Regions from separate parts of the [Clostridium] cellulosi genome, predicted to be linked through region 2. Evidence: predicted binding sites of a transcription regulator. Region 2 holds the regulator's gene; the other holds the start of a gene.
What was found. The regulator Rex, encoded in region 2, represses fermentation and respiration genes when NADH is low (regulators of the CRP and FNR family bind a similar motif). The targets are predictions, from matches to a motif close to ATTGTTAANNNNTTAACAAT.

Region 1 (15,901 bases), on a different contig from region 2:
AAGAAATTTAATATATTATTTATAACTTACAATACCGGACTTTTATTAACAGTTATAATGATGGCTATACGTGGATGTGTTGAGGTATTAAAACTTGAAATATCATCTGCAATCAATTCTTCAATTTCAGGTATAGCAGGCTTAGGTCTATTATGGCAATAGCTTATATCTTATTCTTCCTGATATTGCTTAATAGAATCAATGATGTCGATAGTAAAAAAAGCATACAGTAAAAATGAATGATACCCCCTTTATTGGTTATCCAGTGAAGGGGGCATCTTTATTTTTAAAGTTACACATATCAAAAGGGAATAACTTTTATATAACATCGTACCTCAAACCAAGCATTTTTAACCGTTCTAACATTCTCTTATTTCGCATCAAACATACTGTTTCGACATGGCTTGAGAGCATCAGATTAATGTCTGGCATATAACTTTAAATTCGTCCGTTCGAGGAAATATGTCGAGCAGGTTTTAAGGATATATAGCTGTTCAAGGGAACAGGTCAACCATTTTAGTCCGTTCGTAGGAATAAGCTGCTATATTTCTTTATGAGAACATATATTAAAACTCTTCCCAAGTACGCCCATTAAGGTCGTGTGCAATTTTCTCAGTTGTGGGCATTTTTTTATATTTGAGCATTTCTGCCAAATTAAAATATTTGCTTCTCTGGATCGGATTTTTGCTTGCCTTTCGAAAATCTGTCCTGTAAAAGTGATCTACAATGAAATATTTGTGTGGTATATCGTACAAGTTGTATCCATAGCTCTTTGCCCGCTCAATAGCCTCTTTTATACGATTAAGTTCATCTTCAGATGCCGGTTCTCCAATCTCAGTTTTATACATAAGATTACCATTTTCGTATGAAGCAACAATGATTTTTATAAGCTTACCAATTGCCCGTATACTTTTTCCGCTGTAAAGGCCGATATATCCATGTTCCGAATAGCCTCGAGATGCATCATCGTAGTATAAGCTCAATTCTATGTTATCTTCGAGTGTAGTACCAGCAACAATTGCTCTCATCCACTTATAACTGTCCGGAATTAACCCCTCATCGAAACAATACTTCTTAAAATCATCTAATACTGCAACAATTTCAGCATCGCGCTCATCTACAATGTCTTCCATAGCGTTTAGCAACTGTTCAAAAGTCAAATTCACATGTTTAATCGGTGAATGGAGTCGCTCCGCGTTCGCCATATTATAAGCTTTCAAATCTGCCGCAAATTCATCGAAAAGCTCCTTTCTCATAGGCTTAGGATCCAGAGTCAGGAGTACCTTGATTTCTTCATTTGAAAATTGACCCAGATGCTTGATCAACTGGTCTTTATTAAATTGATTATAGAGTTTGGTTTCCACAACAATCTTAAAACTTTTTTGACTGATAATAGCATCTGGAACACTATCGTCACCGGCAACTTGCAAATCAAATGTAATTTCAGGTGTTTTATCCTCACCTAGAATTAATGAATTCAACATAGAAAAAAACTTATCAGCATTATAATTATAAAGACGTGAGAGCATCAACATTGTATTAGCTGTATCTACATTCTCCTTGGAATGATAACGCTGAAAATAATGTATTTGCATGGACAGTCCTCCTTATATACTCATTCATAAATGCGATGACGGCTTTTAAAATATTTTCGAACAATGGTGGCTCTAACTGGCAGTTAAGGCAGCCGACAATACGATGGCTGTGAGCGGCAAAGAACCCAGCAGTAATTTTGCCATCTTTCGTATATCCGACGGGATGCTGAGCTTTATTGCGATATCCATATATCTCAGGGCTTTCGAGTATTTGTTCTGGAGTAATAGAAAGGCCCCCGATTTTCTTTAACGTGTCGCTGACGCGGTTATACTTAATTCTAAGTTCTTCTTCGTAGGATATATGGCGGAATACGCAGCCGCCGCATTTTTCAGAGACCGGACAGTCCGACTCGATACGGGCAGGGGAGGGGACAATTACTTCAAGAAGCTTTCCATAGGCCAGATTTTTCTTGACACTTAATACATGAACCTTTACAGTTTCACCTTCTGCACAGTGCGGGACAAAGATTACAAAATCGTTATAGCGTCCAACGCCTTTTCCGTCATGTGTCGTACCAGTTATTTGTAGTTCTATTTCCATATTCTTTTTTAGTTGCATTTTAATCCTCAATCCGAATTAATATGAAATTAGTTATTTATATATTGCCGGCAAAGACATATTTTAAGTGCCTGCGGGCTACATCCATAAGCTCGAACAGACGTTCACGACGAATAGGAGCCTGCTCCAGCAGCTTATAGTCTGGGTGGTGCCTTGTCAAATGCAAGGGAATATCAGGCGAGATATGTGCTAAAAATGACGCAATAGATTCAATTTCTTCGTTTGTGTCGTTGAAGCCAGGTATAAGTAATGTGGTCACCTCAACGTGACATGATTTCGCGCACAAAGCGATTGTCTGCTTGACAGGCTCTACACTCCCGCCGCAAAGTTCTCGGTAGAACTTGTCTGTAAACGCTTTCAAATCGATATTCATAGCGTCAATATAGGGCAGGAGCTCGGCCATCGGTTCGCGATTGATGTAGCCGTTAGTAACAATGACATTCTTTAAACCGGCTTCTTTTGCGAGTTTTGCACAGTCATATACAAATTCAAAAGAAGTCAACGGTTCGTTATAGGTATAGGCAATCCCGATGTTGCCAGCAGACTGTGCCTCAAGAGCCAACTCGACTATCTGCTTCGGAGTAAATTCCCTGTAATCGGCTTTGCACTGGGAAATTCGATAGTTTTGACAAAATTTGCAGGTAAAATTGCAGCCATAAAAGCCGATTGACAGGATATAGCTTCCGGGATGGAACATGGCAAGCGGTTTCTTCTCAATCGGGTCAAGTGCGATAGATGTAATCCTGCCATAGCCTTCTGCTGTCAGCTCACCGCCGATATTTTTCCGCGCGAAACATCTCCCGGATTTGCCTTCGCCTATCGTACATTCATTCGGGCAGAGCAGGCATTTTACTGCTTTCTCACTATCTTTTTCATAGTATTTTGCAGTTTTCAAAGCCATATATTACCCCTCTTTTGAATTGCCCTTATGACGTGTTACCGTAAATTTATAGACATCATAGTTTTCGCGGGGATTGATACCTGCCTTTCGGCATGCAATTTCAAGCTGCTGTTCTACAGTATCGACCCCTTCAAGGTCAGGCAGCAGCAACCCGGAACGGCTGCCTTTTCTCACAATAACACCGTAAGTTTTCGGGTCAAGTTCACTGATTTTTGCAGGAATGGCTTCGGATAATACGTCAACACTGTATTCCAGAAAGTCGAGTTCATCGGGTCTGACAGGGTTAAAGCGCGGGTCACGCGTTCCGGCGCTTATTGCATTTTCGATAATCTCTTCCACAATGTTGTCCTGTGTCGGCGCGGTGGTGCCGATACAGCCGCGCAGTTCGCCAAATTTTTTAAGTGATACGAAAACGCCGGCTCTCTTTTCAAACAGGTCCTTGGCATTAGGAATATTTCTAAACTGGGAAGAAGATATCTCCGTTCCGCTTTGAACATAGGCTTCAAGTGATTTGCGGGCTATATTGACATAAGGGTTTTCGTTCTCACGCGGGACTTTTTTATATGCCTGCTCAAATGCACTGGGAGCACTGGTTTCAGACGGGGAGAACCTTGCGACACAATAACCAATACCGAACGGCGCCTCGTATGAAAGCAGTTCGCACTCGGGCTTTATTTTATCAAATGCCCCGCATAGGATGACAAGCGAACGGTATCCGCATTCTGCCGCTTTTTCCCTAAGCCCAGAGTCGATGGAGAGTATGGAAGGAATGTCACTTGCTGAAATAAATTCACTGACCTGACGGTCAAACTCCGCGCCCTCAGGCCTCATGCCGTAGGGGCTTTCTCGGTTTACCTTATGGGACGTATCGCCGCTTGCAAGGATAACCGTTTTGCGGGACAGTTTTTCGGCACATGCCCGGAGCAATTTTCCCAGATTGTAGAGCTGCTGCATATCAAGCCCTGAGCATGACATTGCAACAATTTTAAAATCCTTATAAAGTTTTGAGAAATAATAGAGCGGAACAAGAACGCCGTGGTCAAGCTCGTCTTTAATATCAAACCGGGCTTTTTCAGACGCGGACAGCGTTCCTCCCGGTATGCCGGCTTTGTGCATTGCGCGTTCAATCTCTTGCCGCAGGTCGCTGTCCTGCTCAAAACTGAGTTTCGCATTTGGGGCATCAAAGTTAGCAAAACTGCCGCTGAGCTGCGGCGAGTCATACATAAATACATAATCACTGAAAAGCGGGGCATGCGGAGAAATGATTATAACGGTGTCTGGTGCGAGCTGTTTTGCCTCAAGTGACACCTGCTGATATGCTTTAAGGGTCAGTGCGGCGTCGTTTTCGCGGCCTTTTCCAACTTCCGGGACAATAACAGGCGGGTGGGGAAGAAGATATCCGCCGATAATGACATCGCTCATAAATATAAGACCCCCTTTAAAAATAATATTATAAAGGCTGTCGCTGCCTACAAAAGTACGATTTACTCTTCAATAAATTCATTTGCGCGACTTCTTAAATTCAAGGTACCGCTTTTGTTCTCTTTCAAACAAAGCTTTTTCTTCGTCAGTTTGCGGCGCAAGCGGAGGCACTTTTACCGGCCTGCAATTTGAGTCCAGCGCCACGAATGTCATATATGCAGTATTCGTGAGCTTGCAAACGTGTACCTTAGTATCTTCCGCTGAAACATCAATTTTAACCTTCATTGATGTATTTCCAACCCAGATGAGCTTTGAAGTAATAGTGATGACTTCTCCGACTTTGATCGGGTGCTTGAATTCAAGCTTGTCTACAGCGACGGTAGCAACTTCATATCCAGAATGACGCCGGCAGGTCAGTGCCCCGGCAATATCCATGAAATGCATAAGCTGTCCGCCGAGGAGGTTGCCGAGAAGGTTTGCCTGAGCGGGCAGTACAAGTTCAGTCAATATAGTAATAGATTCCTGTGGACTTCTTGCATGTAATGTGCTCATATTATCACCTTTTTATTTTGTCGTATTATGGTTTTAAAATTCCATATAATATAGACAGTTTAATAAATTCCATACTGCTTAAATTATACCATGACGCAATTATTTAAGAAAGTGTAAATAATTAAGCATGTATGTTGACAAAAGCTGATCTAATGGCTAATATTAGATTAGCACTTAAACGCAAGGAGTGCTAATCTAAAAACAGAGGAATGATAATTTTTGATTGAGAGAATATTTAATGGGCGCAACGGTATTGATATAATCTCGCTTTGTGCTTTGATGCTGGCTTTACTGTTCATGCCTTATAAATGGACATGGCTCCTTGCAGTAGCTTTGATAGGATATGCGCTTTTCAGATGTTTCTCCAAGAATATATATAAAAGACGTCAGGAAGTTTGGAAATTCCAGAACGGCCTTATGCGATTCGCACAGTTTTTCGCCCGCAATACGGCTGGAATGCGGAATTTCTTCAAGTATATCTCACTAAAATGGAAGAACAGAAAAACTACAGTATATTTTAAATGTCCTAAATGCAGAAAGATTCTTAGTTTGCCTCGTCATAAAGGGAAGCTTGCCGTTACATGCACAGTCTGCGGTCACGAATTTATAAAGAAAACATAATCTTTTTAATTAATATAAATTTTGTTGAATATTGGGAAAATAGATATTGTGCCGCAGGTACAATATCTATTTTTTATGGGTTTTGACTCTTGTTTTCATGGCCAATACATAGTAATATAAAATGGATTGTTTATTTAAAGTATAATATAGCCATATTAATGATTAAGGAGTAAGACACTTGCCTTCATTAAATATAGTTTTGGTTGAGCCGGAAATACCGCAAAATACCGGAAATATTGCAAGAACCTGTGCTGCAACCGGTGCGACCCTCCACATTGTAAAACCGATGGGATTTACAGTTGACGACAAGAAGCTAAAGCGCGCCGGACTTGACTACTGGTGGCTCATGACGCCAATTAAGTATTATGACGGGCTTGAGGATTTCTTTTCTAAAAATTCAGGGCCGTTTTACTATTTTTCAACTAAAGCAAAGCATGTCTATACTGAGATTAAATATCCAGACGGCTGTTATTTGGTTTTTGGAAAAGAGACTGCAGGGCTTCCAGAAAAGCTGTTATATGAAAACCCAGATACTACAGTGAGGCTGCCTATGCGCGCAGAGGCGAGAAGCCTGAACCTCGCAAATTCTGTTGCCATCGGTGCCTATGAAGTGCTCAGACAATGGAATTTCCCCAATCTCAAGGAACATGGCCAGCTTAGGGAATACCGTTGGGACGAGTAATGATGATGTAATTCTTGCCAAAACCCTACAATGTATTTTTTATAAAAATGATTATAAATACTCTTGCAAATATTTTCTTTCTATACTAAAATGTTATCGGGTAATTGTTTTATAATTAACAATCTTTCAGTAATTGCCCGTAAGCATAGAATAATAAACCGAGGAGTGTTTGTATGACTTACAACAAAAAAACTATTGAGGATATCGACGTAAACGGCAAGCGCGTATTTGTCCGCTGTGATTTTAATGTTCCTCTTGATGAGAATGGTAATATCACAGATGACAAGCGCATTCGTGAATCAATAAAAACTATAAAATATCTTCTGGACCATAATGCAAAGGTAGTTCTTTCTTCTCACCTCGGAAGACCGAAGGGTGAATTCAATATGAAGTATTCACTCGCTCCGGTCGCAAAGAGACTTTCCGAGCTTCTCGGTAAAGAAGTAATAATGGCTAAGGACGTCATTGGAGAGGATGCAAAGGCAAAGGCAGCCGCTCTTAAAGACGGTCAGGCAATGCTCCTTGAGAACGTCCGTTTCCACAAGGAAGAAGAAAAGAACGACGAGAGCTTTGCAAAAGCGCTCGCTTCATATGCTGATATATTTGTAAACGATGCTTTTGGAACAGCTCATCGTGCGCACGCTTCAACTGAAGGCGTTTCACATTTCGTTCCCGTATCTGTTTGCGGTTACCTCATTCAGAAAGAGATCAGCATCATGGGCAAGGCTTTGAGCGATCCGAAACGCCCGTTTGTTGCTATTCTCGGCGGCGCAAAGGTTTCCGACAAGATCGGTGTTATTAATAACCTGATTGATAAGGTTGACACACTGATTGTCGGCGGCGGTATGGCTTATACATTTATGAAATCACTTGGCCATCACATCGGCAGCTCAATCTGCGAAGAAGATAAAATAGGCCTTGCTACTGAACTCATGGAAAAAGCAAAGAGCAAAGGCGTTAAATTCCTTATTCCGGTGGACAATCGCATCGGCGATAAATACGATCCGAACTGCGAAAGCAAAGTTGTTGATTCAGATGAAATTCCTGACGGCTGGATGGGACTTGATATCGGTCCTGCAACCGAGAAGATGTTTGCTGATGCAATAAAGGGCGCTGGCACAGTTGTTTGGAATGGTCCTATGGGTGTTTCCGAATGGGAGAAATTTGCTTCAGGTACAAGAGCAATTGCAACTGCTGTTGCTGAGTCCGGCGCTATCTCAATCATCGGCGGTGGAGATTCCGCTGCAGCTATTGAGCACCTTGGCTTTGCCGATAAGATGACTCATATTTCAACAGGCGGCGGCGCTTCGCTCGAATTCCTCGAGGGCAAGACACTGCCAGGTATTGCATGCCTCAACGATAAATAATTGGAATTCAAACCTGCGGCGCGGCTTTAACCGCGCCGCTATGTATGTTATAATATACTGCGAACATCATTTTGATAATGGAGGCTATTATGAATAAAGATCTTAGAAAAGTAGTTATCGCTGGTAACTGGAAAATGAACAAAACCCCTGAGGAAGCGAAGAAGCTTATCGAAGAAATCAAGCCGCTCGTAAAAGACGCAAAATGTGAAGTTGTTACATGCGTTCCTTTTGTTGATCTCACAACAGTTCTTGAAGCAACAAAAGGCTCGAATATAAAGGTCGGTGCTCAGAACTGCCATTGGGAAGAGAAGGGCGCATTCACAGGTGAAATCTCGGCTCCGATGCTCAAATCAATGAACGTCGAGTATGTAATCATCGGACACAGCGAGCGCAGACAGTATTTTGGAGAAACTGATATAACTGTAAACAAGCGCGTAAAGGCCGCTCTTGCGAATGGGCTTAAGGTTATCATCTGCGTTGGTGAAAGCCTCGAGCAGCGTGAGCAGGGCGTTACATGCGAGCTTGTCGCGATGCAGACAAAGATTGCCCTCAACGGCGTTTCAGCCGATGATATGAAAAATGTTATCATAGCTTACGAGCCGATTTGGGCAATTGGCACCGGAAAGACTGCCACAGCAGAACAGGCCAACGAGGTCAACCACGCTATCCGTGAAACAATAGCGCAAGTTTATGGCAAAGCTGTCGCAGACGCCCTTACAATTCAGTATGGCGGCTCAATGAATGCTGGCAATGCGGAAGAACTTCTTGCACAGCCTGATGTTGACGGCGGGCTTATCGGCGGTGCTTCACTTAAACCTGCTGATTTTGCGAAAATCGTCGAAGCAGCTTCAAAATAAGCAATTTAAAATATTTTAGAATCTGGAGATTGTTATGAAGAGACCTATTGCATTAATAATAATGGATGGATTTGGCATTAATCCGTCAGAATACGGAAATGCCATTAAAGCGGCGAATACGCCGAATTTAGATAGAATTTTCAGTACATGTCCCACGACCAAGATTGGCGCGTCAGGGTTAAATGTTGGTTTGCCTGACGGCCAGATGGGAAACAGTGAGGTTGGACATACAAATATCGGTGCGGGACGCATTGTTTATCAGGAGCTTACCCGCATAACAAAATCAATCCAAGACGGTGACTTTTTCGAAAATGAGGTTTTAAAAGCCGCAGTCGAAAACGTCAAAGCAAAAGGCACGGCTTTGCATCTGATGGGCCTTTTGTCAGACGGCGGCGTTCACAGCCACAATACGCACCTTTATGCCTTGCTTGAGCTTGCAAAGCGCAACGGCATAGATAAGGTATATGTCCACTGCTTTATGGACGGGCGCGATGTTCCGCCGACATCTGGTAAAGAGTATGTAAAAGAGCTTCAGAAAAAGTTAAATGAAATTGGCGTCGGCAAAATCGCGACCGTAATGGGACGCTATTATGCAATGGACAGGGACAACCGCTGGGAACGTGTCGCCAAGGCGTATGACGCGATAGTCAACGGCGAGGGTGTAAAGAATCCTGACCCTGTTGCCGCGGTGGAGGAGTCATATAAGAACGACGTAACGGATGAGTTTATCGTTCCTGTTGTTTGCGCCGAAAACGCCGAAGTTTCAAAAGATGACTCAGTAATATTCTTCAACTTCAGACCCGACAGAGCAAGAGAGTTAACAAGGACTCTTGTTGATCCTGATTTTAATGGTTTCGAGCGCAAAAAAGGATTTTTCCCGCTGAAATATGTCTGCATGACTCAGTATGACGCGGCAATGCCGAATGTAGATGTCGCCTTTAAGCCGGAAAAACTCACAAATACTTTTGGCGAATATATCAGCAACCTTGGCTTAACCCAGCTTCGAATTGCAGAAACAGAGAAATACGCGCATGTTACATTCTTCTTTAACGGTGGCGTTGAAAAGACGTTCCCGGGAGAGGATCGCGTGCTGATACCTTCACCGAAAGTAGCTACTTATGACCTTCAGCCTGAAATGAGCGCCTATAAAGTTACCGATGAAGTGGTAGCAAGGATCAACAGCGATAAATATGATGTAATCATATTGAATTTTGCAAACTGCGATATGGTTGGCCATACAGGTGTATTTGACGCTGCGGTTAAAGCGGTGGAAGCAGTCGACGAGTGCGTTGGCCGTGTTACAAAAGCTATCGCAGATAAGGGCGGAGTGACCCTTATTACGGCTGACCACGGTAACGCCGATAAGATGATTGACGAAGATGGTTCGGCGTTTACTGCTCATACGACCAATCTTGTGCCGTTTGCTGTTGTTGGCAAGGATTGCGAACTTCGCGATGGCGGAAGGCTTGCTGATATCGCACCTACAATGCTTGAAATAATGGGAATTGATATACCGTCAGAAATGACCGGTGAGTCATTAATAAAGAAATAATGTAGCCACTATAAAATGCCGGGCAGTACTAACTGCCCGGTATTTATCCGCCCAAAATCAGTTTTACGGAGATTATGCTCATAATAAAGCCGATAAAATCGGCACTCAATGCTGCAGGCAGTGTATGACGGGTCTTTGTGACGCCAACAGAACCGTAATACACTGCAACAGTATAAAAGGTAGTTTCGGTCGAACCCTGCATAACGGAAGCCACCCGCCCGATGAATGAGTCTGGCCCGTAGGTTTTGAGCAGGCTTTCAAAAACAGTGAGGGAACCGCTGCCTGAAATGGGTCTCATAATCGCAAGCGGGATGACTTCACTCGGGAAATTAAGCGCTTTTCCAATCGGTGCAAAGGTTGATACAATAAAATCCATAGCGCCGGACGCCTTGAACATTTCAACAGCCATCATCAGCCCGACAAGCGCGGGAAGTATGTTGAACGCGACTGTAATACCTTCTTTGGCACCGTTTAAAAACAAATCGAATATATTTTGCTTTTTGATAATACCGCAGAGCACTATTCCAAGTATGGCAATAGGAACCGCGTAAACACCGAATTGCGGCATAGCTTTGCCTCCTGATGTATTGCCTTGTTCCGGCCCGTTTAGGTTGGCCGTTTTGCTTTTATCCTGGTAGTATGCAGGGATGTGTTTTCAAAAAGACGTGCCAATATAATTCCGCATATCAGCGTTACAATCGAGGACATCCATACACACGGCAGTATCTCAAAAGGAGAAGAAGAACCATATTTAATTCGTATAACTGCTATTGTTGTTGGAATCAGTTGAAGGCAAGCAGTGTTAATCACAATAAACATAGCCATTGAATTTGTTGCGGTATTTTTGTCAATCGCTTGCTTGGACATGTATTTCATGGCGCTGAGCCCGAACGGAGTGGCGGCATTGCCGAGCCCGAGAAAATTTGCGGCCATATTCATACATATCGCCTTCATGCCCGGCCCGGACGGCGAGAGGTCGGGGAAGAGGTGCTTGGTGATTGGTGCAAGAATTTTTGCCAATGCCTTTGTAATACCGCAGGCATCCGCTATTTTCATAAGCCCGTTCCAGAGGCATATACTGCCGAGCAGCGTAAGAAAAAGTGTCACAGCGTTTACCGCTCCGTTTAAAGTTGCTTGAGAAACTTCGTTTATTCGGCCGGTTGCAATCCCGAATACTACTGAGACAGCGATAAGTATGAACCATATCCAATTCATCATAAATACCACATCCCCGATATGTTTTACAGTAAGTTTATCTGGAAACAAAAAAACAATAAATTACAAATTAAAAAATATATTTAACAAATCGAAAATTATCGATTTTGGCTGGTAATGAATAGAAATCCCATAAAGAACCAGTTTAAATGTGTATGGCGTGACAATATATGGTATTTGAAAGATAATAGCAGAAAATATAGTTTATAAATTAATATAACTAAAAAAAACAAATTATGTATAAAAATGATTGAAATGATAAGACAGGTTATCCAATTAATATAAAAATATGATTAAATTTAAGAAATATAATAAAAAGTGAAACAATTTTTAAAAATACGGTTGACAAATAATACAAAATGCTTTATATTTAAACATAGAGTCGCACAATGCGACAAATTATAGTTTTTAGGGGGTAAATTGGAATGAAATCTACCGGCATCGTACGTAGAGTAGACGAACTGGGTCGTATTGTATTACCAATCGAGCTTCGTAGAACATTGGAAATTTCCGAAAAAGATGCTCTTGAAATCTATGTTGACGGTGATTCAGTAGTTCTTAAGAAATATGAACCGTCTTGCGTATTTTGCGGCAACGCAAAAGACGTTGTGAATTTCAAAGGCAGAAATATTTGCCCGGCTTGCATTAAAGAACTTGCAGGCAAATAAGACATACATATTTATTAGTCAGTGAATGTGAAAGCGAAAGCGTTCCCGTGCTTTTTACGGGAGCGCTTTCGCTTTTGATTTTATAAGGATTATCGCTAATTGCTCTCAAGATTATTATTTTGATTTTTTTCTTTTCTAAGGTCCGCAAAAAAAGATTTCAAAAGTAAAGAACATTCATCTTCGAGAATACCGCCAATTATATTTGGCCTGTGGTTAAATTTGAAATCGAAAAGGTTGATAATTGAGCCACAAACTCCGGCTTTTGGGTCTTTTGCGCCGAATATAACGGTCTTTATACGCGAATTTATTATTGCGCCGGCGCACATAGGGCATGGTTCAAGCGTCACGTATAGTTCGCAGCCGTCGAGCCGCCATCCGCCAAGCACTCGGCAGGCGTTATTGATTGCCTCAATTTCTGCATGATAAAGGGCGTTGCGTCCTGTTTCTCGCCTGTTGTGTCCGAACGAAATGATATCGTTGCCCTTGCAGATAACAGCTCCAATTGGGACTTCCCGTTCACGAAAGGCAATACGGGCCTGAGAGAGTGCGAGCCTCATCATAGATTCATAATGGGATTGAAGCGTTGATGTCATTTTATCACCTGAACTTCAAAGAAGCGAACATATTGATTAAATAAAATGAAAGAAATATTATAAACCCGGGAGTTTTGCAAAAAACACTGAATGCTATTGGGCAAGAAACATCCTTATTGAAATACCGGGATTTTAAATCCTTGAAAAATTGCTTGCGTATTAGTAAAATGAACGCTATGATTGAAAGTATTATTGCAGCGCCGAGATAAATCAAATACACTGCATTAGCTATGTTTTCTCCAAAGTACATCTGAATTCCATTGATTATAACAGAAAACGAATTTATTATGCAGTGCATTATCATACTGGTTACAATTGAACCTGTCTCTATTACGGCAAACCCAAGCGCTATCCCGACGACAAAAGCAAGTGGTGTTTGCGAAAAATTGCCGTGCAGGATACCGAATAGCAGAGCTGAAACGACAACTGCAAAGAAATTGCCGAATTTGCGTAAATTCTGAAGAATAAGCCCTCTAAAAATAAGTTCTTCGAGGATCGGCGCGAGCACAGATATGTTAATGACAAATAAAATCATTGAAGGGGTATTGGTCGGAATATCGAAATAGTCAAGATCTACTTGCAGATTAAAAAAACTCAGCAGATAGTCAAAATAGGATGAATAAAGTTCCCCGATTATTGAAAGGAATATTCCAAATATGATGGCATACGGTACAAGTTTAGGATGTGTAATTTTAAACGGTATAGCTTTAAATGGGTGTTGCCGGAGTACCGCTGCGATAATGACAAAAGTAATAAACATATATGTAAAATAAACTAAAGTATTCAAAACGTAATAGAGAAAATCAGATCTATTCGAAATGAGCAGTGAAAGCAAATTGCTTTTTTTAGAAAAGGGACAGCTATATATATAAAGGATGACAATGCCTAAAAAGGTACCGACCGCGGCGATAACCTGTTCTATCAGCAATGAAAATGAAAAGGTATTCGATAATTTTTTAAGAGGTTTTTTGATGTTATTATCGAATACGGTGGGTTCACCATATTCCATTGTGGTACCTCCGATAAAATTTTAACAGTTGTATAATTATTATACAGGTGCTTTCATATTGTGTCAATTAAGGAAAAGGGCCGGTGTACTGTACGATTTGTTATATATATATATATATTATTTGCTGCAAAAGCTTAATAGCTGTTGCTCCAGTTAAAATAAAGCGGCTAATATTATTAGTAAAATAAAATATGCAGATAAATTCAAGCTGACATCTAATAATTTAGGTGCCAGCTTTTTTTAGTTAAGACCTTTTCTCTTTTTTTGATTGTTCCTTTATCATTCGGCCTTCTCCGGCATTTTCACCGAGCTGATCGTTAGACATTCTCGGCTGTTGCCCTTTCGGTTTGCTATTTTGGCCTTTGTTACATCTTTTTTCTGACATAAAATTAAAACCCTCCTGAATGAGTTGTTATACTTTATTCTGCTATATAAAAGTTGAATTATGCAAATGTATAATAAAACTGCTTGTTTGTCAAAAGCAACTTGAAAAGAATAGAATGGATTAGGGACTTGTACTATTCAGTCCGATAAACAGTGAAATGAGTATGTATATAGTTATAACGGAGTTGATAATATGAGGTGTGTTATTCCCGGCAGATTACTGGGACTGGATTGCTGTCATCCAGTAAATCCTCTTGGCAAAAGAGAGAGGATTTGCTGTGACTTTGACGGGCGTGTCTGCGCACACTTTCCCGAGGATTCAAGAGACTGCTTTTGGCCCGATTTCACACATCCGAGATGGCTCAGGTGCCGTATCCTTTATGGATGCAAGCCGCTTGTACCGTTAGGCAAAGATTTCTCTGACCCAGACAGACACGATGGCAGGCACCGTAACAGGCGCCATAACTGCAGGTGCTGTCGCGGCTAAATAGTAAAATAATATTTTAAAGAGTGTGAATATTATATTCACACTCTTTTTCGCGTCATAGATTAGTTTTATGCCTTCTATTTAAAGGCGATAGAATGTGTCTTAAAATTTATTTACAAGAGAACCATTTTCTTCTTCAATTATAATTGTTTTATAGAATTTCAATTTTTTTGTAATTTATTATTGATATAATTAGTAATATGGTTGTATAATGTAACCACAAAATTCTAATACATAAAGGACGGGTGTTTTAATATGGCGAATTATAACATTTCCGTAAACAGACCAGAAAAAAGACTCGATATTGTATGTACAGGAATAGTTGGAGGAAATGATGTAAAGGACTTTGTTGATTCCTTCAACAAAGCAGTTTCAACAATTACTCCAGCTGACTATATCCTTAACTTTGATACAAGCAATTTCAGTGTAATTAGCCAAGACATGATTCCTGGTATACAGGGTTGCTTTGAAATGTATCAAAAACTCCACTTCAAGAAAATCAGAATTAAGCTAAACCAATCAAATCCGATTCTAAAAATGCAGATTGACAGAGTGGCTAAAATGGCTGGTTTGGACAACTATGAGTTTTATTATTAACACAAAAGAATATAACTTGGGTTGATAAGCAGGAATGAAAATTCCTGCTTATTTATCTAAAAATAGTCATTTTTTGTCTTATCATGAAATATTTTATATACTTTTGTCTATAATTCAAGTTATTAAAAAAATATGCAGATGGGGATTAAAATGCTGAAAGTAAAACTAAAAGAAATTGCTGTTTACCATGGGAAAAATGTTGTATCTAATGATATTTATTTAAAACATTTCAAAGAAAGAGGTAAAGATGTTGAACATTTTCTAAAGGACGTAGTAGGGAGGGATAAACGTTACCTCATAGATAAAGATAAAGAAAATAGTTTGACAATGGCTTTAGAAGCTTCCAAAGAAGTTCTCAAAAAAGCCAAATTAAAGGGCACAGATATTGATATGATTGTATTTTCATCACAGTTACCTGAATTCGTAGTCCCACCAAGTTCTTATCTTGTTCATGCAGAAATCGGAGGAAAAAATGATTGTATATGCTATGACATGAATGCCAATTGTGCTGGCATGACAATTGCATTTGAACAAGTGATAAAATATATGTCTGTAAGTCCAAATGTCAAACGGGCTTTAATTGTTGGGTGTGATTACGTTAATTTGATTGTTAATCCTGAAAACGAATTATGCTATGGGCACTATGGAGATGCGGCTTGTGCAATCATACTCGAACAGACAAACGAAGACTGCGGATTAGTCGGTTCGAAATATGATGTTCATACGGAAGATCATCCGTATATCAGATTTCCTGGTTGTGGTTTTTCTAAACTCTTTGATGTTAAAGATAAGACAGAATTGATGCTTGACTGGAAACCATTTGTGGTTAGATGGGAGCAT
Region 2 (15,901 bases):
ACTTCATACAAATCCTATTAAAGGGGAGCAACCACATATGATTTATCAAGAAACACTTCAAAGCGGTGAGAATCCCGCTGAGATCAATGTAAGCGGTTGTGTCTATGCTAACGGGATACGTGAAGAAGCTAGTGGATTTCCAAACCATTGCCATTCTTTTTTTGAAATTGAATATTTGTTCGAAGGCAGTGGCATTTACCAAATAAACAGCGAAAAAATAGAAACCCCTAACAATTGTCTGCTGGTTAAACCGCCGCTGTGTGTGCACGGTTCATACGGCAATGGCCAAAGCAAAAATTTAGTAGTTCAATTTGGCTATAACTTTCTGAACAAAAATGCGTTTACACTGAAAAAAAACTCACTTTTATTCCCCACAAATAAATTGGAGCATAACTGCATCCTTATAGTAGAAAAAAATAGCGAGTTAGAGCGCTTATTGTTGGAAATCGTAAAAATAGTCCCAGTTTTCGTTACACCATTAGAAGATGAAAATAGGAAAATCGAATATTCACCGGAATATGAATGGAAACTAAATTCATTGACACTTAGTCTGTTGGTTTATTTGTTGGAAAATAAATATTTAGCCATTGTTGAAGATGGCTGCGACTTCACTGATGTGTTGCAGCTCCAAAATGTCTTAAACAGAATCGTTAAGAATCCAGAGGAAAAACTAAGTATGAAGGATGCAGCTAAAATGGCAGGCATGAGTTACGCTTATTTCAGCCGAACTTTCAAAAAAACAATTGGACAATCCTTTGTTGATTTCTGCAATGCAATTAAAATTCATCGTGCGGAAGAACTGCTGAAATCTCAAAAGTTTTCTGTAACTGACATTGCAAACAGTCTGGGATTTGGCTCAGTAAGTTACTTTAACCGCATTTTTAAACAGTACAACGGCAGCACACCTACGCAATATAAAAACAAAATTAATTAATACTATATTTAAATAGATGCGGAAAGATGCAAAAAACGCAGTCCGCCAAGTCATTCGACCTGTGAACTGTATTAATTCTGCTCCCTTAAAAAACTTTGTTATTTCATTCTTCAGTACACTTTTTTGAGCAACTGGTATTGCCTCGGAATACCCGGCGCCAGCCAGTGCGAAATAAGGTATAGTTTAGATAATATGTAAAACCGCGGGCAAAGGTAAAAGCGCGTCCTGCCCCGGCGCCAGCCGTTACCAAATAGGGTGCCGTTTAGATAAGAGGCATAACCGCGGGCAAATAAAGAAAACGCACTTCACAAAAGTAAAGTGCGCGTCCTGCCCCGGCGCTAGCCGGTGGTGCGCTCGACAGGAATTGAACCTGCGGCCTTCAGAGTCGGAGTCTGATGCTCTATCCAACTGAGCTACGAGCGCATATTAAATTAAACCAAAAATCAAAACGATTTTAAAATGCTTTTATAAAGCGGTACGTTATATTATAACAAATGCAATACTAGTTGTAAAGTCCGATACTGCGTTTTCTAATGGTACATATTACGGTCAGGGAAATTTAAAAAGTTCGCAATTGAAGCAAAAAGCGAGTTAATTTTACTTGACCTGACATTATAAAACGGCTAAAATAGTTAAGTATGATTATTTCATTTAACAGAGTTTCGGAGGGGGTACCGAAATGCCGGTAAAATATATTTTTGTCACAGGCGGTGTTGTTTCAGGACTGGGCAAAGGAATCACTGCTGCTTCGCTCGGACGCTTGCTCAAAGCAAGAGGCTACCGCGTTACTATACAGAAATTTGATCCATATATAAATGTTGACCCGGGTACAATGAGCCCTTATCAGCACGGTGAAGTATTCGTCACTGACGATGGGGCTGAAACGGACCTTGACCTTGGACACTATGAGCGTTTTGTCGACGAAAACCTTTCAGTCAACAGCAACGTAACGACTGGTAAAATATATTGGAGTGTTATCACAAAGGAGCGCCGCGGCGACTATCTTGGCGGAACTGTTCAAGTTATTCCGCACATTACAAATGAAATTAAGGAAAGGATCTACAGAGTCGGAAAGAGCGGCGGTACTGATATCGTTATCACTGAAATCGGCGGCACAGTCGGCGATATTGAATCGCTCCCCTTTTTGGAAGCAATAAGGCAGGCAGCCAAAGAAGTAGGGCACAAAAATGCGATGTTCATACACGTCACACTTGTGCCTTATATTTATGGTTCAGGCGAACTCAAATCAAAACCGACTCAGCACAGTGTAAAGGAGATGCTGTCCCTCGGTATTCAGCCAAACGTAATCGTTTGCCGCAGCAATCAGCCTATTCCGGAGGAAATGCGCGAAAAGCTGAGCCTGTTCTGCAATGTCCGCCCGCAGGATGTTATCCAGAATCTCAATGCACCAGTGCTTTACGAAGTTCCTCTTATGCTTGAAAAAGAGGGGCTTGCGGAATCTGTCTGCTATCATCTCGACCTTGAAAACCGCAAGCCTGACCTTGCGGATTGGACAGACATGGTCACAAGATATAAGAAGGCACAAGATAAAGTCAAAATAGCTCTTGTCGGAAAATACGTGGAGCTGCATGACGCTTATCTGTCTGTTGCCGAATCACTGTGCCACGCGGGTATCTATAACAACGCTAAAGTAGAGATAAAATGGATAAGCAGTGAGGATATCACGCCTGAGACTGTTTCTTCACTTCTCGGGGACTGCGACGGTATCCTCGTTCCGGGAGGTTTTGGCGACAGAGGCATCGAAGGCATGATATTGTCAGCAAAATATGCCCGCGAGAACAAGGTGCCGTATTTCGGAATCTGCCTCGGTATGCAGATGGCGGTCATCGAGTATGCCCGCTCAGTGCTGAAGTTCAAGGGCGCCAATTCCGGCGAATTCGACGATGAGTGCGAGTATCCGGTAATTGACCTTATGCCGGAGCAGAAAGAAATAACCAATAAAGGCGGCACAATGAGGCTTGGATTGTATCCCTGCAAGCTGGTGGAAGGCTCTCGCTGCCGCGAAATCTACAATGATGAGCTTATATATGAGCGCCACAGGCATAGATATGAGTTCAACAATGCCTACCGCGACGATTTTGTAAAGGCTGGACTTAAAATAGCCGGCATATCTCCGGACTCAAAGCTGGTTGAGATTATCGAGCTGCCGGATCATCCGTGGTTCATTGGCGTTCAGTTCCATCCTGAGTTTAAATCACGTCCCAACAGGCCCCACCCGTTGTTTGCTTCTTTTGTCAAAGCTGCGAAAGAGCATAAAAAGTAATTATATTTACCGGCAATTTGCGGGAAACCGCAGATAACAAAAATAATCAGACATATATGGTATTCCCCTAAGACATAATATATGAATTTGAAACAATGCGGCGGCTGCCAAAGCAGCCGCCGTCTTATTTTTTTGTCCCTTTTTATTTTGAAATAATAAAGAGTACCTTTGCCAAACTGTTTCTTATAAATCCGTCTGCAAGGATTCCTGCTCTTTTTAAGCTCCCTTCGGTACAAATTAATTATTTTGAAACAAACAGTCCCACGATCACGTGAATCGTGGGACTGTTTTATAAAACACAGGTTTATTACTCTTTGCCGTAATAGGCTTTCTTGTAGATTTCTGCAATTTCGCTGACGAGCGGCAGACGCGGGTTAGCGGTTGTGCACTGGTCGGCGAAAGCCTTGTCGGCAAGGGCATCGACGTTGGCCATGAACGATTTTTCATCAACGCCGCACTCTTTTATGGACATCGGCATGTTCATATGGCGCATCATATCGCGGATTGCTTTGATAAGAGAAGCGACGCCCTCTTCTGTAGTTCTGGCCGGCAGACCTACATGCTTTGCAATTTCAGCATAGCGCTCAGGTGCTACATAATACTCATATTTCGGCCAGCTTGTGTATTTCGTCGGTTTTGACGCGTTGTATTCGATTACATACGGCAGGAGGATAGCGTTTGCCCTTCCGTGAGGAATATGATACTCGCCGCCCAGCTTGTGAGCCATGGAGTGGTTCAGCCCGAGGAATGCGTTGGTAAACGCCATACCAGCTATGCAGGAAGCGTTGTGCATCTTTTCGCGGGCCTTGCGGTCAGCTCCGTTGTCATAGGCCTTGGGCAGGTACTCAAATACCAGCTCAATGGCACGCAGCGCAAGGCCGTCTGTATAATCGGATGCGAGGACGGAAACATAGGCTTCAATAGCATGTGTCAGAACGTCCATACCGGTATCCGCCGTAGTTGACTTCGGCATTGTGAGAACAAACTGCGGGTCAACAATAGCGACATCCGGTGTCAGGGAGTAGTCGGTGAGAGGATATTTGATGTTGTTTGTCTTATCGGTGATAACTGCGAAAGCTGTGACCTCACTGCCTGTACCAGAGGTTGTCGGTATGCAGACCATCTTGCACTTTTTGCCAAGCTCCGGGAATTGGAAAGCACGTTTGCGGATATCCATGAATTTAAGTCTCATGCCCTTGAAGTCTATGTCCGGATGCTCATACAAGAGCCACATGCCCTTCGCAGCGTCCATCGCCGAACCGCCGCCGACTGCAATTATGACGTCAGGCTGGAATTTCTTCATGGCCTCGACGCCGCGCATGACGGTATCAAACGACGGGTCTGGCTCAACTTCAGCAAAAATTTCGCTGTGGCAGTACTGCTCACGTCTTCTCAGGTAGAAAAGAACTTTATCTATGTTGCCGAGCTTAACCATCATCGGGTCAGTTACAATGAAAGCGCGGCTGATATTGGGCATCTTTTCAAGGTACTGAACCGAATCGTATTCAAAATAAATCTTCGGCGGGACTTTAAACCACTGCATATTAACCCTCCTCTTGGCAAGGCGCTTTTTATTGATAAGATTGACGGAGGATACATTTGAAGAAGTGGAGTTACGGCCGTAAGAACCGCAGCCAAGCGTAAGAGAAGGAGTATTCGTATTGTAGATGTCGCCGATAGCGCCCTGCGAAGACGGCGAGTTGGCGATTACGCGTCCGACCTTCATGACGTCGCCGAATTCTCTGATGATGTCTTCATTTGAAGAATGGATAACCGCCGAATGGCCCAAACCGCCTATCTCAAGCATACGGAGAGCCGCTTTAAAGGCAGTTTCCTTGCTGTCAGCTATAAAGTATGCGAGAACTGGCGACAGCTTTTCATGTGCCAGCGGGACATCGTAATCAATCTTATCGAGCTTTGCAATGATGATCTTGGTGTCAGCCGGTACCTTGACGCCAGCCTGTTCGGCAATCCATACCGCAGACTGACCGACAATCTTCGGGTTGACCATCATTGTCTCATTGTTTATAGCAAATTTCGATACCTTTTCGGTTTCTTCCTTGTTGAGGAAATAGCAACCGTTTTCGGTCATAATCTTTTCAAATTCTGCTGCTATTTCTTTATCGACTATTACAGCCTGTTCCGATGCGCAGATCATACCGTTGTCAAATGTCTTTGAAAGGATAAGGTCATGGCAGGCGCGTCTTAAATTAGCCGATTTTTCGATATAGCAGGGGACGTTGCCGGGGCCGACGCCGAGAGCCGGTTTTCCCGAAGTATAAGCTGACGTTACCATGCCTGTTCCGCCGGTAGCAAGAATAAGTGAAACGCCGGGATGATGCATAAGAGTTGTTGTCGCTTGAATGGACGGATTCTCAATCCACTGAATGCAGTGTTCAGGTGCTCCGGCTTTTACGGCTGCGTCACGCATAACCTTTGCCGCTGCGACAGAGCATTTCTGTGCTGACGGATGGAATGCAAATATGATAGGATTGCGCGTTTTCGCGCAGATAAGTGATTTGAACATGGTTGTCGAGGTCGGGTTCGTTACAGGTGTGACACCTGCTACAACGCCGACAGGCTCGGCTACATCAACATAGCCTTCCATGTCGTTTTCATCTATAACACCGACAGTCTTCTGATACTTTATATCGTGCCAAATATACTCGGTCGCAAACATATTCTTGATTATTTTATCTTCATATACACCACGCTTGGTTTCTTCAACCGCAAGTCTGGCAAGCTGCATGTGCTGGTCAAGTCCTGCCAGGGCCATGGCGTGAACAATCTTGTCGACTTGTTCCTGGTCAAGTTTGAGATACTCTGAAAGAGCTTTTTGCGCATTGTTTACCAGGGTGTCTATCGCAGCATTTATCTCAGCCTGATCCTGATTTTGCTTTTTTGCCTTTTCATCTGCCATGATTAGTCCCCCTTTTTGATTGTTAAATTTCTATCAATTAAATTTTAGCAATAAATTTATACTACGTCAACAAAAATTAGCCATTTTAGTTTGTTCTACATAACACATAAATAAGGTATGAAAATTTTTAGAGAAAATACACATATAGCAAAAAATCTGCTTCCGCATGCAGGACGGAAGCAGATTTGGAAAAATGATGATTAGCAAGATAAGCGGCAAAGGCTTAGAATAGCTCTATTTTTAACTATTTTCTTTTTTATCATTATTCTTTACGAGGTAACTTAAGGTCATGAGGCTGTCCCCAAGATGCACATTTTCAATCACTACGTTCGGGTATTTCACAGAAAAATCATAGTGGCTGAAGTTCCAGAATCCTTCAATACCGAGCTTTACGAGCCTTTCGACAACTTGAGGTGCTGCTTCGCGCGGCAAAGTAAGTACGGCTACACGCGGATGGTTTTCTTCACAGAAACTTTCAAGTTCGGCGATATCAAGAATCTCCAAGCCGCGTATCTCAGTTCCGATGATTTCTTTGCTTATATCGAAAATACCGATCAGATTGAACCCCATATTGGAAAAATCCATATTGAGTGCGATGGCACGTCCGATATTGCCCGCGCCAATGATTATCGTGGGATTACCGCTATCAATGCCTAATATTGCACCAATCTTCTCCCGCAGCAGGCTGGTATTGTATCCATAGCCCTGCTGGCCAAAACCGCCGAAACAGTTTAAGTCCTGACGTATCTGGGACGCCGTAAGACCCATTCTAAGGCTGAGCTCCCTTGATGATATCCGCGTCACTCCGTTTTTTACAAGATCCCCGAGAAAACGATAATACCGCGGCAGGCGCCTTATAACGGAAAGAGACACACGTTCATGTCTTGGCATGGTTATACCTCCAATATCCGTAAATCCTGACGGTTAACCTATTATGAGCAACTCTAAACCTATTGATAAGCCTGCATGCTGCAGTTCCCAATATGACATTCAGAAACCGCAAACCCCGTATCAGCCGAGCTTGTTTATCGTTTCAAGTACATAATCGCCGAACTCTTCACAGGTAGCTCCTGTATCCCGGCCGGTAATCGTCAGTTTCTTTTCCTCAAACATGCAGATATCAAGCGCGCGGGCAAGCTTATCCGCCTTGTCATTAAATCCGATATGTGAAAGCAGCATGACGCTCGCTCTGAGCATTGAGCAGGGGTCGGCGTATTTGCTGCGGCCTTCTGCCACCATTCTGGGAGCGGAACCGTGGATAGCTTCGAACATCGCATAGCGCATGCCAATGTTGGCGCTTCCCGCTGTACCGACACCGCCCTGGAATTCCGCGGCCTCGTCTGTGATTATGTCGCCGTAAAGGTTCGGGAGTATAAATACTGAAAAATCCCTGCGGCGCTTTTCATCTATAAGTTTTGCGGTAGTAATATCAATATACCAGTCGTCAGTCGTAATCTCCGGATATTCTTTTCCGATTTCCTGGCAGAGTTTCAGGAACTTGCCGTCGGTTGTCTTAACAACATTCGCCTTTGTTATGATTGAAACGCGCTTTTTGCCGTTTTTCCTGGCGTATTCATACGCGAGCCGGGCAATACGCTCAGTGCCCTGGGTTGTTGTAACGGTGAAATCAAAGGCGAGGTCGTCTGTGACATTTATGCCGCAGCTGCCGAGCGTGTAAGCGCCCTCGGTGTTTTCGCGGAAAAATGTCCAGTCAATGCCTTTATCCGGAACGCGGACAGGCCGTACGTTTGCAAATAGGTCAAGCTCCTTGCGCATCGCAACATTTGCGCTTTCAATATTCGGCCACGGGTCGCCGGCACGCGGGGTTGTGGTCGGGCCTTTGAGGATTACATGGCACTTTTTAAGCTCTTCGAGTACATCGTCAGGAATAGCTTTTCCGGCCTTGACGCGGTTTTCAATGGTGAGCCCCTCTATATTGCGGAACTCAACGCGGCCGCTCTTCACCTCATCCGCAAGCAGTTCGCGGAGGATGCGGGAGGATTCGTTTGTAATTACGGGGCCAATGCCGTCGCCACCGCATACGCCGATTATAATCTTATCCAGTTTTGAATAATCAATAAAACCTTTCTGATTCTTCATGCGCTCGACTCTCTCGAGCTGGCTCTCAATGAGCTTTTCAAATTTTTCTACAGCAGACTTGATTTCACTGTTCATCTCTTAATCTCCGTTCACAAAGTATTATTAATCAGCGGTTCTGTTCACGGGTATAGTTGAGCAGTCCGCCGGCAAGCAGCATTTTTCTCTGGCGTTCAGAAATCTCACAGTAAACCGGGATCTTCGCGCCGTTCGTCTTATCGGTCAATATGAGATCTTTTCCTGAAATCAGTGTCTCACGGACTGAGTTGAGCTCAAGTTCATCGCCCTGCGCTATCTTATCGTAATCGTCAGGATTGCGGAATATAAGCGGCAGAATACCGGCATTTACAAGGTTGGCCATATGGATTCTTGCAAAGGATTTGGCGACAACAGCCTTAATGCCAAGATAAAGCGGCACCAAAGCGGCGTGTTCGCGTGAAGACCCTTGGCCGTAATTAGAGCCGCCAACAATAATGCCCTTTCCTGCTTTTTTAGCGCGGGACGGGAAAGTCTCATCGCAGCGCGTGAAGCAATAGTCCGAAAGTTTCGGTATATTTGAACGATAAGGCAGCAGCTTTGCGCCTGCAGGCATGATGTGGTCTGTTGTTATATTGTCCCCGACCTTGAGGAGGCAGGGAGCTTCTATATTGTCGCTGAGCGGCGATGTCTTCGGGAAAGGCTTGATGTTCGGGCCGCGGACAACCTCAATGTTATCGGCTTCTTTTTCATCAGCAGGAGGCTCAATCATATTGTCGTTGATGAGGAATGTTTCCGGCAGCCTGATTTCCGGTTCGGTGCCGAGGGTGCGTGGGTCGGTGAGAACGCCGGTAATGGCGGAAATAGCCGCCGTCTCAGGGCTTACAAGATAGACCTTCGCGTCTGCCGTGCCGCTGCGTCCCTCAAAGTTGCGGTTGAATGTCCGGAGGGATACGCCGCCGGAGCAAGGTGACTGCCCCATGCCTATACATGGGCCGCAGGCACATTCGAGTATGCGCGCACCGGCTGCAATCATGTCGGCAAGTGCGCCGTTCTGGGCTATCATTGTGAAAACCTGTTTTGAACCCGGCGCTATAGCCAAGGAAACATCGGGATGTACCTTGTTACCGCGCAGGATTGAAGCAACCCTCATCATATCATAAAGCGAGGAGTTTGTGCAGGAACCTATGCATACCTGATTTATCTTAATCGGCCCTATATTTTTTACAGTATCGACGTTGTCAGGGCTGTGGGGCTTAGCAGCCAGAGGCTCAAGCTCAGAGAGGTTGATTTCAATGACCTCGTCATATTTCGCGTCGCCGTCCGGCAGCAATTCAATCCAGTCAGACTCCCGACCCTGTGCCTTGAGGAATTCGAGAGTAACATCATCCGACGGGAAAATCGAGGTTGTCGCGCCAAGCTCCGCACCCATATTTGTTATTGTTGCACGCTGCGGAACTGACAGGCCGAGGATACCCTCGCCGCCATATTCTATAATCTTGCCGACGCCGCCCTTAACGGTGAGACGGCGCAATACTTCGAGAATTATATCCTTTGCGGATACCCACGGGCGAAGGCGTCCGGTCAGCGTTACTTTAACCATGCGTGGCATAGGTATGTAGTAAGTACCGCCACCCATGGCAACCGCTACGTCAAGGCCGCCCGCGCCGAAAGCGAGCATGCCTATTCCTCCGGCTGTCGGCGTATGGGAATCGGAACCAATCAGCGTAGCGCCCGGCCTTCCGAAGCGTTCAAGATGAAGTTGGTGGCAAATACCGTTGCCGGGACGTGAAAAATAGATACCGTGTTTTTTGGCTACTGTTTGAATATATCTATGGTCGTCAGCGTTTTCGAATCCCGTTTGAAGGGTGTTGTGGTCGATATAAGCAACCGACTTTTCAGTTTTGACACGCTTAATGCCCATAGCTTCAAACTCAAGATAAGCCATTGTACCAGTGGCGTCTTGAGTAAGTGTTTGGTCAATTTTAAGCCCAATTTCTGTTCCCGGGGTCATGTCGCCCGAAACAAGATGAGATTTGATGATTTTTTGAGCAAGTGTATAACCCATTGCGCAGCCCCTCTCGCTGAATTCTATAATTCACCTTATATGAAATGTATAATATTTTAATATATTTTAAAGCATGACGCATGCTTTGTCAAACGATTAACCATTTATAGAATGGGTATAAGCTTACAAGTGTATACACCTAAAAAGAGAAAGCAATATTGGTCATCGGCGGCGTCCATAGCCGAACTTTTAACAAGGCCGATAAAACAGTCGGAACAAGCAGAATTCGGACACTATTATATGAAATTATACGGAAATCCAGCGGTAGTCATATGTATAAAAATACAGGGATAATTCAATTAAATTTTGCAAAAATATATATTGTGTTAAGCAATCAATATTCACGAGATTTGGCAGTTTTTCCGTTATTGAAAACCGCATAAAACGCATTAAGCGGGCCGCAGCGTTCCACTGCGGCCTACATTTAACGATACCGTAATTTCATTAATTCTGTGCCAATTTCCTCTTAATCTCTTCTATAACAATCCCCTTATTGGCAACAGGTTTGTTGGCGGTTTCGCTTATTGTGATAATCACGTTGTTTGATACTATTGTAACGTCTGATAAATAAGTGATCTTTGACGGGCTGTAAAAAAAGTCAGTGTAGTCTTTATACTGCGATTTTATCAAAGAAACGAGATACCGCTCTCCGCTACCCTTCCTTTTGGATTTTTGCGTATCAAGCGGGATGTAATTTTTGTTTTCAAAAAATTTCTGATTGGCTTCAAAATATTTATCAGCGTCGCCTTTTTCAGAGAAAATATAAATACTTGCTTCAATGACCGACTTCGCACCGTTTGCATTGATTGTATAAGTCTTTCTAAACGCATCGGTCATATACTCATCATCTTTTATGCTCTTATAGTCACTGAAAATCTTATGGAAATTCTTTAACTGTGATTCGGTTATCTGAATACCTTCTATTGTAGATGTGCTAATTTCCTGTGTATAATAATGATTTCCGAAATAATACTGTATAGCGTAAAGTGCGATTCCGCCCGCGGTTATAATGACAAGAATACTGACAACAAGAATGTTTCTGTGCCTTTTCTTTAGTAAATAGGCCAAAATATAAATTAAAATAACCACAAAGGCTATTATAATAAGCTGATAAAAAAGCATATACGCACTCCCGTTATGTAATAATTTAAGAAAAACGAGATTATTTTTGTAGATACTATAAGCCAAATTAAGAATATTTTATCACGGAGTCTGTTACTCGTCAACAAATGATATTTTCACGTCTCACAGCAAATATTATAGATGAAATCAACTATGCCAGTGGCATGATCTTATCAACAATTCTTTTTTGAAAGCTGGGATTTGTATAAGATATAATATAATATTTCTCAATTAAATTTAGACTTTAAATTGCTAAACCTTTTTATTACCATCGCAAAATTTATGAAAGATTTATGGAAAACTACTATTGATTCTGGAAATAACCATATCCTTTTATACTAATACGACAAAATCAGACTATAATTAAGAAAAAAATTATGTAGTCAGAATTCGCTAAAATTTGTATAATACAAATGAATTTTAGACATAAAAACAGAAAAGTTACAGCAAATTGTCCAAATGCTTCAATCGAGTCAATCAAAACAGGATATGCTATGGTTAAGTAGTTCAACCATAGCGTCCAAAAAACTGAAGGGAGTATCGTGAAAAATGTCTAAATTTAAAAAGGTTATTGGAGTTTTGTTGGCTGTTTCTGTTTTGGCTGCAGCAGGCGGCTGCGGACAACAGAAATCATCAAGCTCGTCTGGCACATCAAGTTCCACTACCAAATTGAGTGGAAACCTCAATATTTGGGCATGGGGCGCAGATGAAGAAGCACAGGCCAGAAAAGACGCCATCGAAGTATTTATCAAGGAGCATCCTGAACTTAAAGTAACTTACACAGTCATTCCGACAGCGGATCAGGTATGGGATCAGAAAGCATCTGCTGCATTGGCTGCCGGTACAGCTGGCGATGTCATGCAGATGAGCCCTGACTATTATGGTATGAATACAAAGTATTACGAAGATTTAAACCCATTTGTTAAAAAAGATGGCATCAATCTTGAAGATGTTATAACTCCTGGTCTTCTTGATCGCTATTATGATGAAGACGGGAAGCTTGAAGGTCTTCCGCTTCATACCAATTGCTTTGTAATGGCATATAACAAGGATATGTTCGATAAGTTCGGTGTTGCATATCCGAAGGAAGGCTGGAAGATCTCAGAACTCGCAGATTGGGGCAAAAAGTTTGTAAGCGGCTCAGGTTCAACAGAAACCTACGCGATAGCAAAGCACTGGGTCATGGATAACCTGATGCTTTACGCCGGCGGCGGAACTCCGTACTCGGATGACCTGTCAACTTCCAACATGGGCAGTGATTCCATCGTACAGGCTCTGACCCTTTATCAGAAACTGATTCAGGAAAAAATCATGCCGAGCGATGCAGCACAGAAGACAATTCCGGCTGAGACATTGTTCGTTTCCGGAAAAGCAGCTATGTATCCAATGGGCGGCTTCGAGGCTAACCAGGTTATAAACGACGCAGAAGAAAACGGAATTAATATTGCATTTACCAGCATGCCCTGTGATCCTAACGGCAACGAAATCAACGTACAGTACGCAACCGGCTGGGCTATGACAAAGACCTGCCAAAACAAAGAAGCTGCTTGGACATTCATTAAGGAATCCTCTTTTGCAAACGAAGAAATGGGTAAAATCAACGCTCGGGTTGGCATTCCGGCAAACAAGAACCTTGCTAATACAATTTACGCACAGACGAAAATCGGTGATGTCGGGTTTGACAACACTTATTACACACAGCACATTTCCAAAGCTCACATGAATCCTTGGGGCGGCACATTAGCCTCCTCCGGTAACATTTGGACAGCTATGGTTCAGGAAGTAACTCTCAACGGCAAAGACCCGGCAGAAGTCGTTAAAACTAATGCACCGAAGATTGCAAAAGAATTCGCAAGCTATTCATTCAATCAGAAGAAATAAGCTGCAATTCATGCTAAAGTACAGAGGAAACTAAATACCGTTTCCTCTGTACTTATGCTTTAAAGTGAAATGAGGTGCAAGAATGAAAAGAAATAAACTTACGAAAACCGAATTACGCAGTGCAATTAATTTCTATGCGTATATCTCACCATGGCTGATAGGTTTTATCGTATTAACTGCCTATCCTATGGTTGCATCGCTGTACTTGTCATTCACTAATTCTGATATGGGTGAAAAAGCTGATTTTATAGGATTGCAGAATTTTATTCATGCATTCACAGAAGATCAGCAGTTCCTGATTTCCTTTAAAAACACCTTGGTTTATGTCCTTTTGTTTGTACCATCGAGTTTAATAATATCCTTCCTGATCGGTTGGCTGTTAAGCCGAAATATTAAAGGACTTGGCTTTTTCAGGACTGTTTTCTATTTGCCGTATATCACCTCTGGTGTTGCCGTTACCATCCTTTGGGGTTGGATTTTCAACGGAAACTATGGCCTTATAAACTACCTCCTCTCATTGATCGGTATTAAAGGGCCCGACTGGCTTGGCAACAGTCACACGGCACTTTACTGCATCGTAGTTATGAGCCTTTGGTCCATTGGTAACAACATTATCATTATGCTGGCTGGAATTCAGGATATCCCGAAATCTTATTATGAAAGTGCCGAAATTGACGGTGCCAGCACACTGAGGCAGGTGTTTTCCATCACTATTCCTCTTTTGACCCCAACAATTTACTTCAACCTGATTATCAGTATTATCGGCGCTTTCCAGATATTCAACCAACCATATATTCTGACAAAAGGCGGCCCGGTAGACGCAACCCGAACTGTAGCCATGGTAATATTCCAAAACGCATTCCAGTATAGCAGAATGGGATATGCCTCCTGTGTCGCATGGTGCCTGTTTGTTGTCATTATGGTAATAACCGTTATTATCCAGCAATCATCGAAAAAATGGGTCTTCTATGACAACTAAACAAATGAGGGGGGATAAAGAAAAATGGCAAGAACAATTTCCAAAAGTACATCACGTCGAATTGAGCTTATTATTATCGGGATTATATTGGGTATCTGTACTATAATTTGCATATTCCCGTTTATCTGGATGATCAGTACATCGCTGAAATCCACTGCAGAAGCATATTCGTTTCCGCCTACACTAATACCTAAAAGGCCTATGTTTTCCAACTTTAAAAATGGATTTGCCAAGGCAGACTTTGTGCAGTTTACGAAAAATACTATTTTCCTGACTTTGGTCTGCACCGTCGGTACAGTCATTTCTTCGGCAGTAGTCGCGTACGGTTTTGCACGTTTTAAGGCAAGAGGTTCCAATATTCTCTTCCTGTGCCTCATGGGAACTATGATGCTGCCTACACAAGTCACACTGGTTCCTCAGTACCTGCTGTATTATAAACTTGGCATGGTAGATACTTACTGGCCGATGATTGTTCCTGCATGGCTGGGCGGCGGCGCTTTTAACATTTTCCTTTACAGGCAGTTCTTTTTGTCCCTGCCAAAGGAGCTTAATGAAGCTGCTACAATAGACGGAGCAAATTCCTGGCAGACTTTCTTCCACATCATTCTACCGTCAGTAAAACCTGTTTCTTTGGCAGTCGCAGTTATGTCACTCGTTTATAACTGGAATGACTTTTACACTCCTTTGATTTACCTGAATACCACGTCCAAATTTACTGTAAGCATTGGTCTCCAGTTCCTGAATAGCTCAATGGGCACAACAAAGATTGGACAGATGATGGCTGTTGCATTAGTTACACTTCTGCCGGTTCTTGTAATATTCTTTGTCTGTCAGAAATATTTTGTACAAGGAATTAAGATGTCCGGCTTGAAGTCATAACGGAGGGTATAAAATGAAAAACTTTACTGTCAACGCAGCTGCACCAACGTTTGAATTGCCGCATTACTGGGAAAAATGTGTCGGCTCCTGCCACGCATACACAGCTTTGCGGGAAGATTACCGCTCACAACTGCGCAAGGCACATGAGGAAGCCGGTTTTCAGTATGTGCGCTTTCATGGCTTGCTTGACGACGATATGAGTGTCGTCTTCCGCAGCCGCGACGGTAAGCTAATTTACAATTTTTTCAACATTGATTCTATCTGTGATTTCCTGCTCAGCATCGGTATGAAACCCTTTCTTGAACTCGGATTCATGCCGGGAGTGCTCGCCTCAACAAACACGACTTGTTTCCACTACAAGGGCAACGTGTCAAAGCCAAAGGACTACAATCAATGGGATACTTTGATTGAAAAGCTCGCATCACATTTGGTCGAACGTTATGGGATCAATGAAGTGAGCAATTGGTATTTTGAAGTTTGGAATGAACCGAACCTCAAGTTTTTCTATGAAGGAACCCAGGACGATTATTTTGAACTTTATGAACATACTGCAAGAGCAATTAAAAAGGTAAACCCCGCTCTGCGAGTAGGAGGCCCCGCAACAGCCTGCAACGGCTGGATTGCAGATTTAATCCATTTCTGTGAAGCAAATTCAGTACCTCTCGACTTCGTTTCCACACATCACTACCCTACGGATGACCCACTTTGGGAATCCGGAATGTCTCTTGATGAAGCCATCCAAAAATTTATGAAGAACAACA

Region 1: the regulator Rex is predicted to act here: its motif matches at 6,436-6,455, upstream of V6C21_RS04515 (phosphoglycerate kinase).

What each region holds. Positions count from the first base shown of each region.
Region 1 covers NZ_JBAIZF010000016.1:87,092-102,992, forward strand. The annotation lists gene V6C21_RS04475 (DUF2871 family protein) at 1-162, shown strand, start outside; gene V6C21_RS04480 (hypothetical protein) at 567-1,595, opposite strand; gene V6C21_RS04485 (class I SAM-dependent RNA methyltransferase) at 1,540-2,154, opposite strand; gene amrS (AmmeMemoRadiSam system radical SAM enzyme) at 2,192-3,055, opposite strand; gene amrA (AmmeMemoRadiSam system protein A) at 3,059-4,477, opposite strand; gene V6C21_RS04500 (acyl-CoA thioesterase) at 4,556-5,029, opposite strand; gene V6C21_RS04505 (hypothetical protein) at 5,249-5,650, shown strand; gene V6C21_RS04510 (tRNA (cytidine(34)-2'-O)-methyltransferase) at 5,829-6,332, shown strand; gene V6C21_RS04515 (phosphoglycerate kinase) at 6,506-7,699, shown strand; gene tpiA (triose-phosphate isomerase) at 7,789-8,556, shown strand; gene gpmI (2,3-bisphosphoglycerate-independent phosphoglycerate mutase) at 8,591-10,108, shown strand; gene V6C21_RS04530 (spore maturation protein) at 10,152-10,676, opposite strand; gene V6C21_RS04535 (nucleoside recognition domain-containing protein) at 10,715-11,326, opposite strand; gene V6C21_RS04540 (AbrB/MazE/SpoVT family DNA-binding domain-containing protein) at 11,749-11,991, shown strand; gene V6C21_RS04545 (nucleoside deaminase) at 12,087-12,584, opposite strand; gene V6C21_RS04550 (CPBP family intramembrane glutamic endopeptidase) at 12,589-13,593, opposite strand; gene V6C21_RS04555 (hypothetical protein) at 13,838-13,978, opposite strand; gene V6C21_RS04560 (hypothetical protein) at 14,171-14,464, shown strand; gene V6C21_RS04565 (hypothetical protein) at 14,720-15,061, shown strand; gene V6C21_RS04570 (3-oxoacyl-[acyl-carrier-protein] synthase III C-terminal domain-containing protein) at 15,212-15,901, shown strand, end outside.
Region 2 covers NZ_JBAIZF010000026.1:200,653-216,553, reverse strand. The annotation lists gene V6C21_RS08765 (helix-turn-helix domain-containing protein) at 38-934, shown strand; tRNA gene V6C21_RS08760 (tRNA-Arg) at 1,281-1,357, opposite strand; gene V6C21_RS08755 (CTP synthase) at 1,614-3,218, shown strand; gene adhE (bifunctional acetaldehyde-CoA/alcohol dehydrogenase) at 3,526-6,138, opposite strand; gene V6C21_RS08745 (redox-sensing transcriptional repressor Rex) at 6,379-7,029, opposite strand; gene V6C21_RS08740 (isocitrate/isopropylmalate family dehydrogenase) at 7,150-8,313, opposite strand; gene V6C21_RS08735 (aconitate hydratase) at 8,345-10,279, opposite strand; gene V6C21_RS08730 (hypothetical protein) at 10,724-11,401, opposite strand; gene V6C21_RS08725 (extracellular solute-binding protein) at 11,951-13,282, shown strand; gene V6C21_RS08720 (carbohydrate ABC transporter permease) at 13,365-14,261, shown strand; gene V6C21_RS08715 (carbohydrate ABC transporter permease) at 14,286-15,140, shown strand; gene V6C21_RS08710 (GH39 family glycosyl hydrolase) at 15,154-15,901, shown strand, end outside.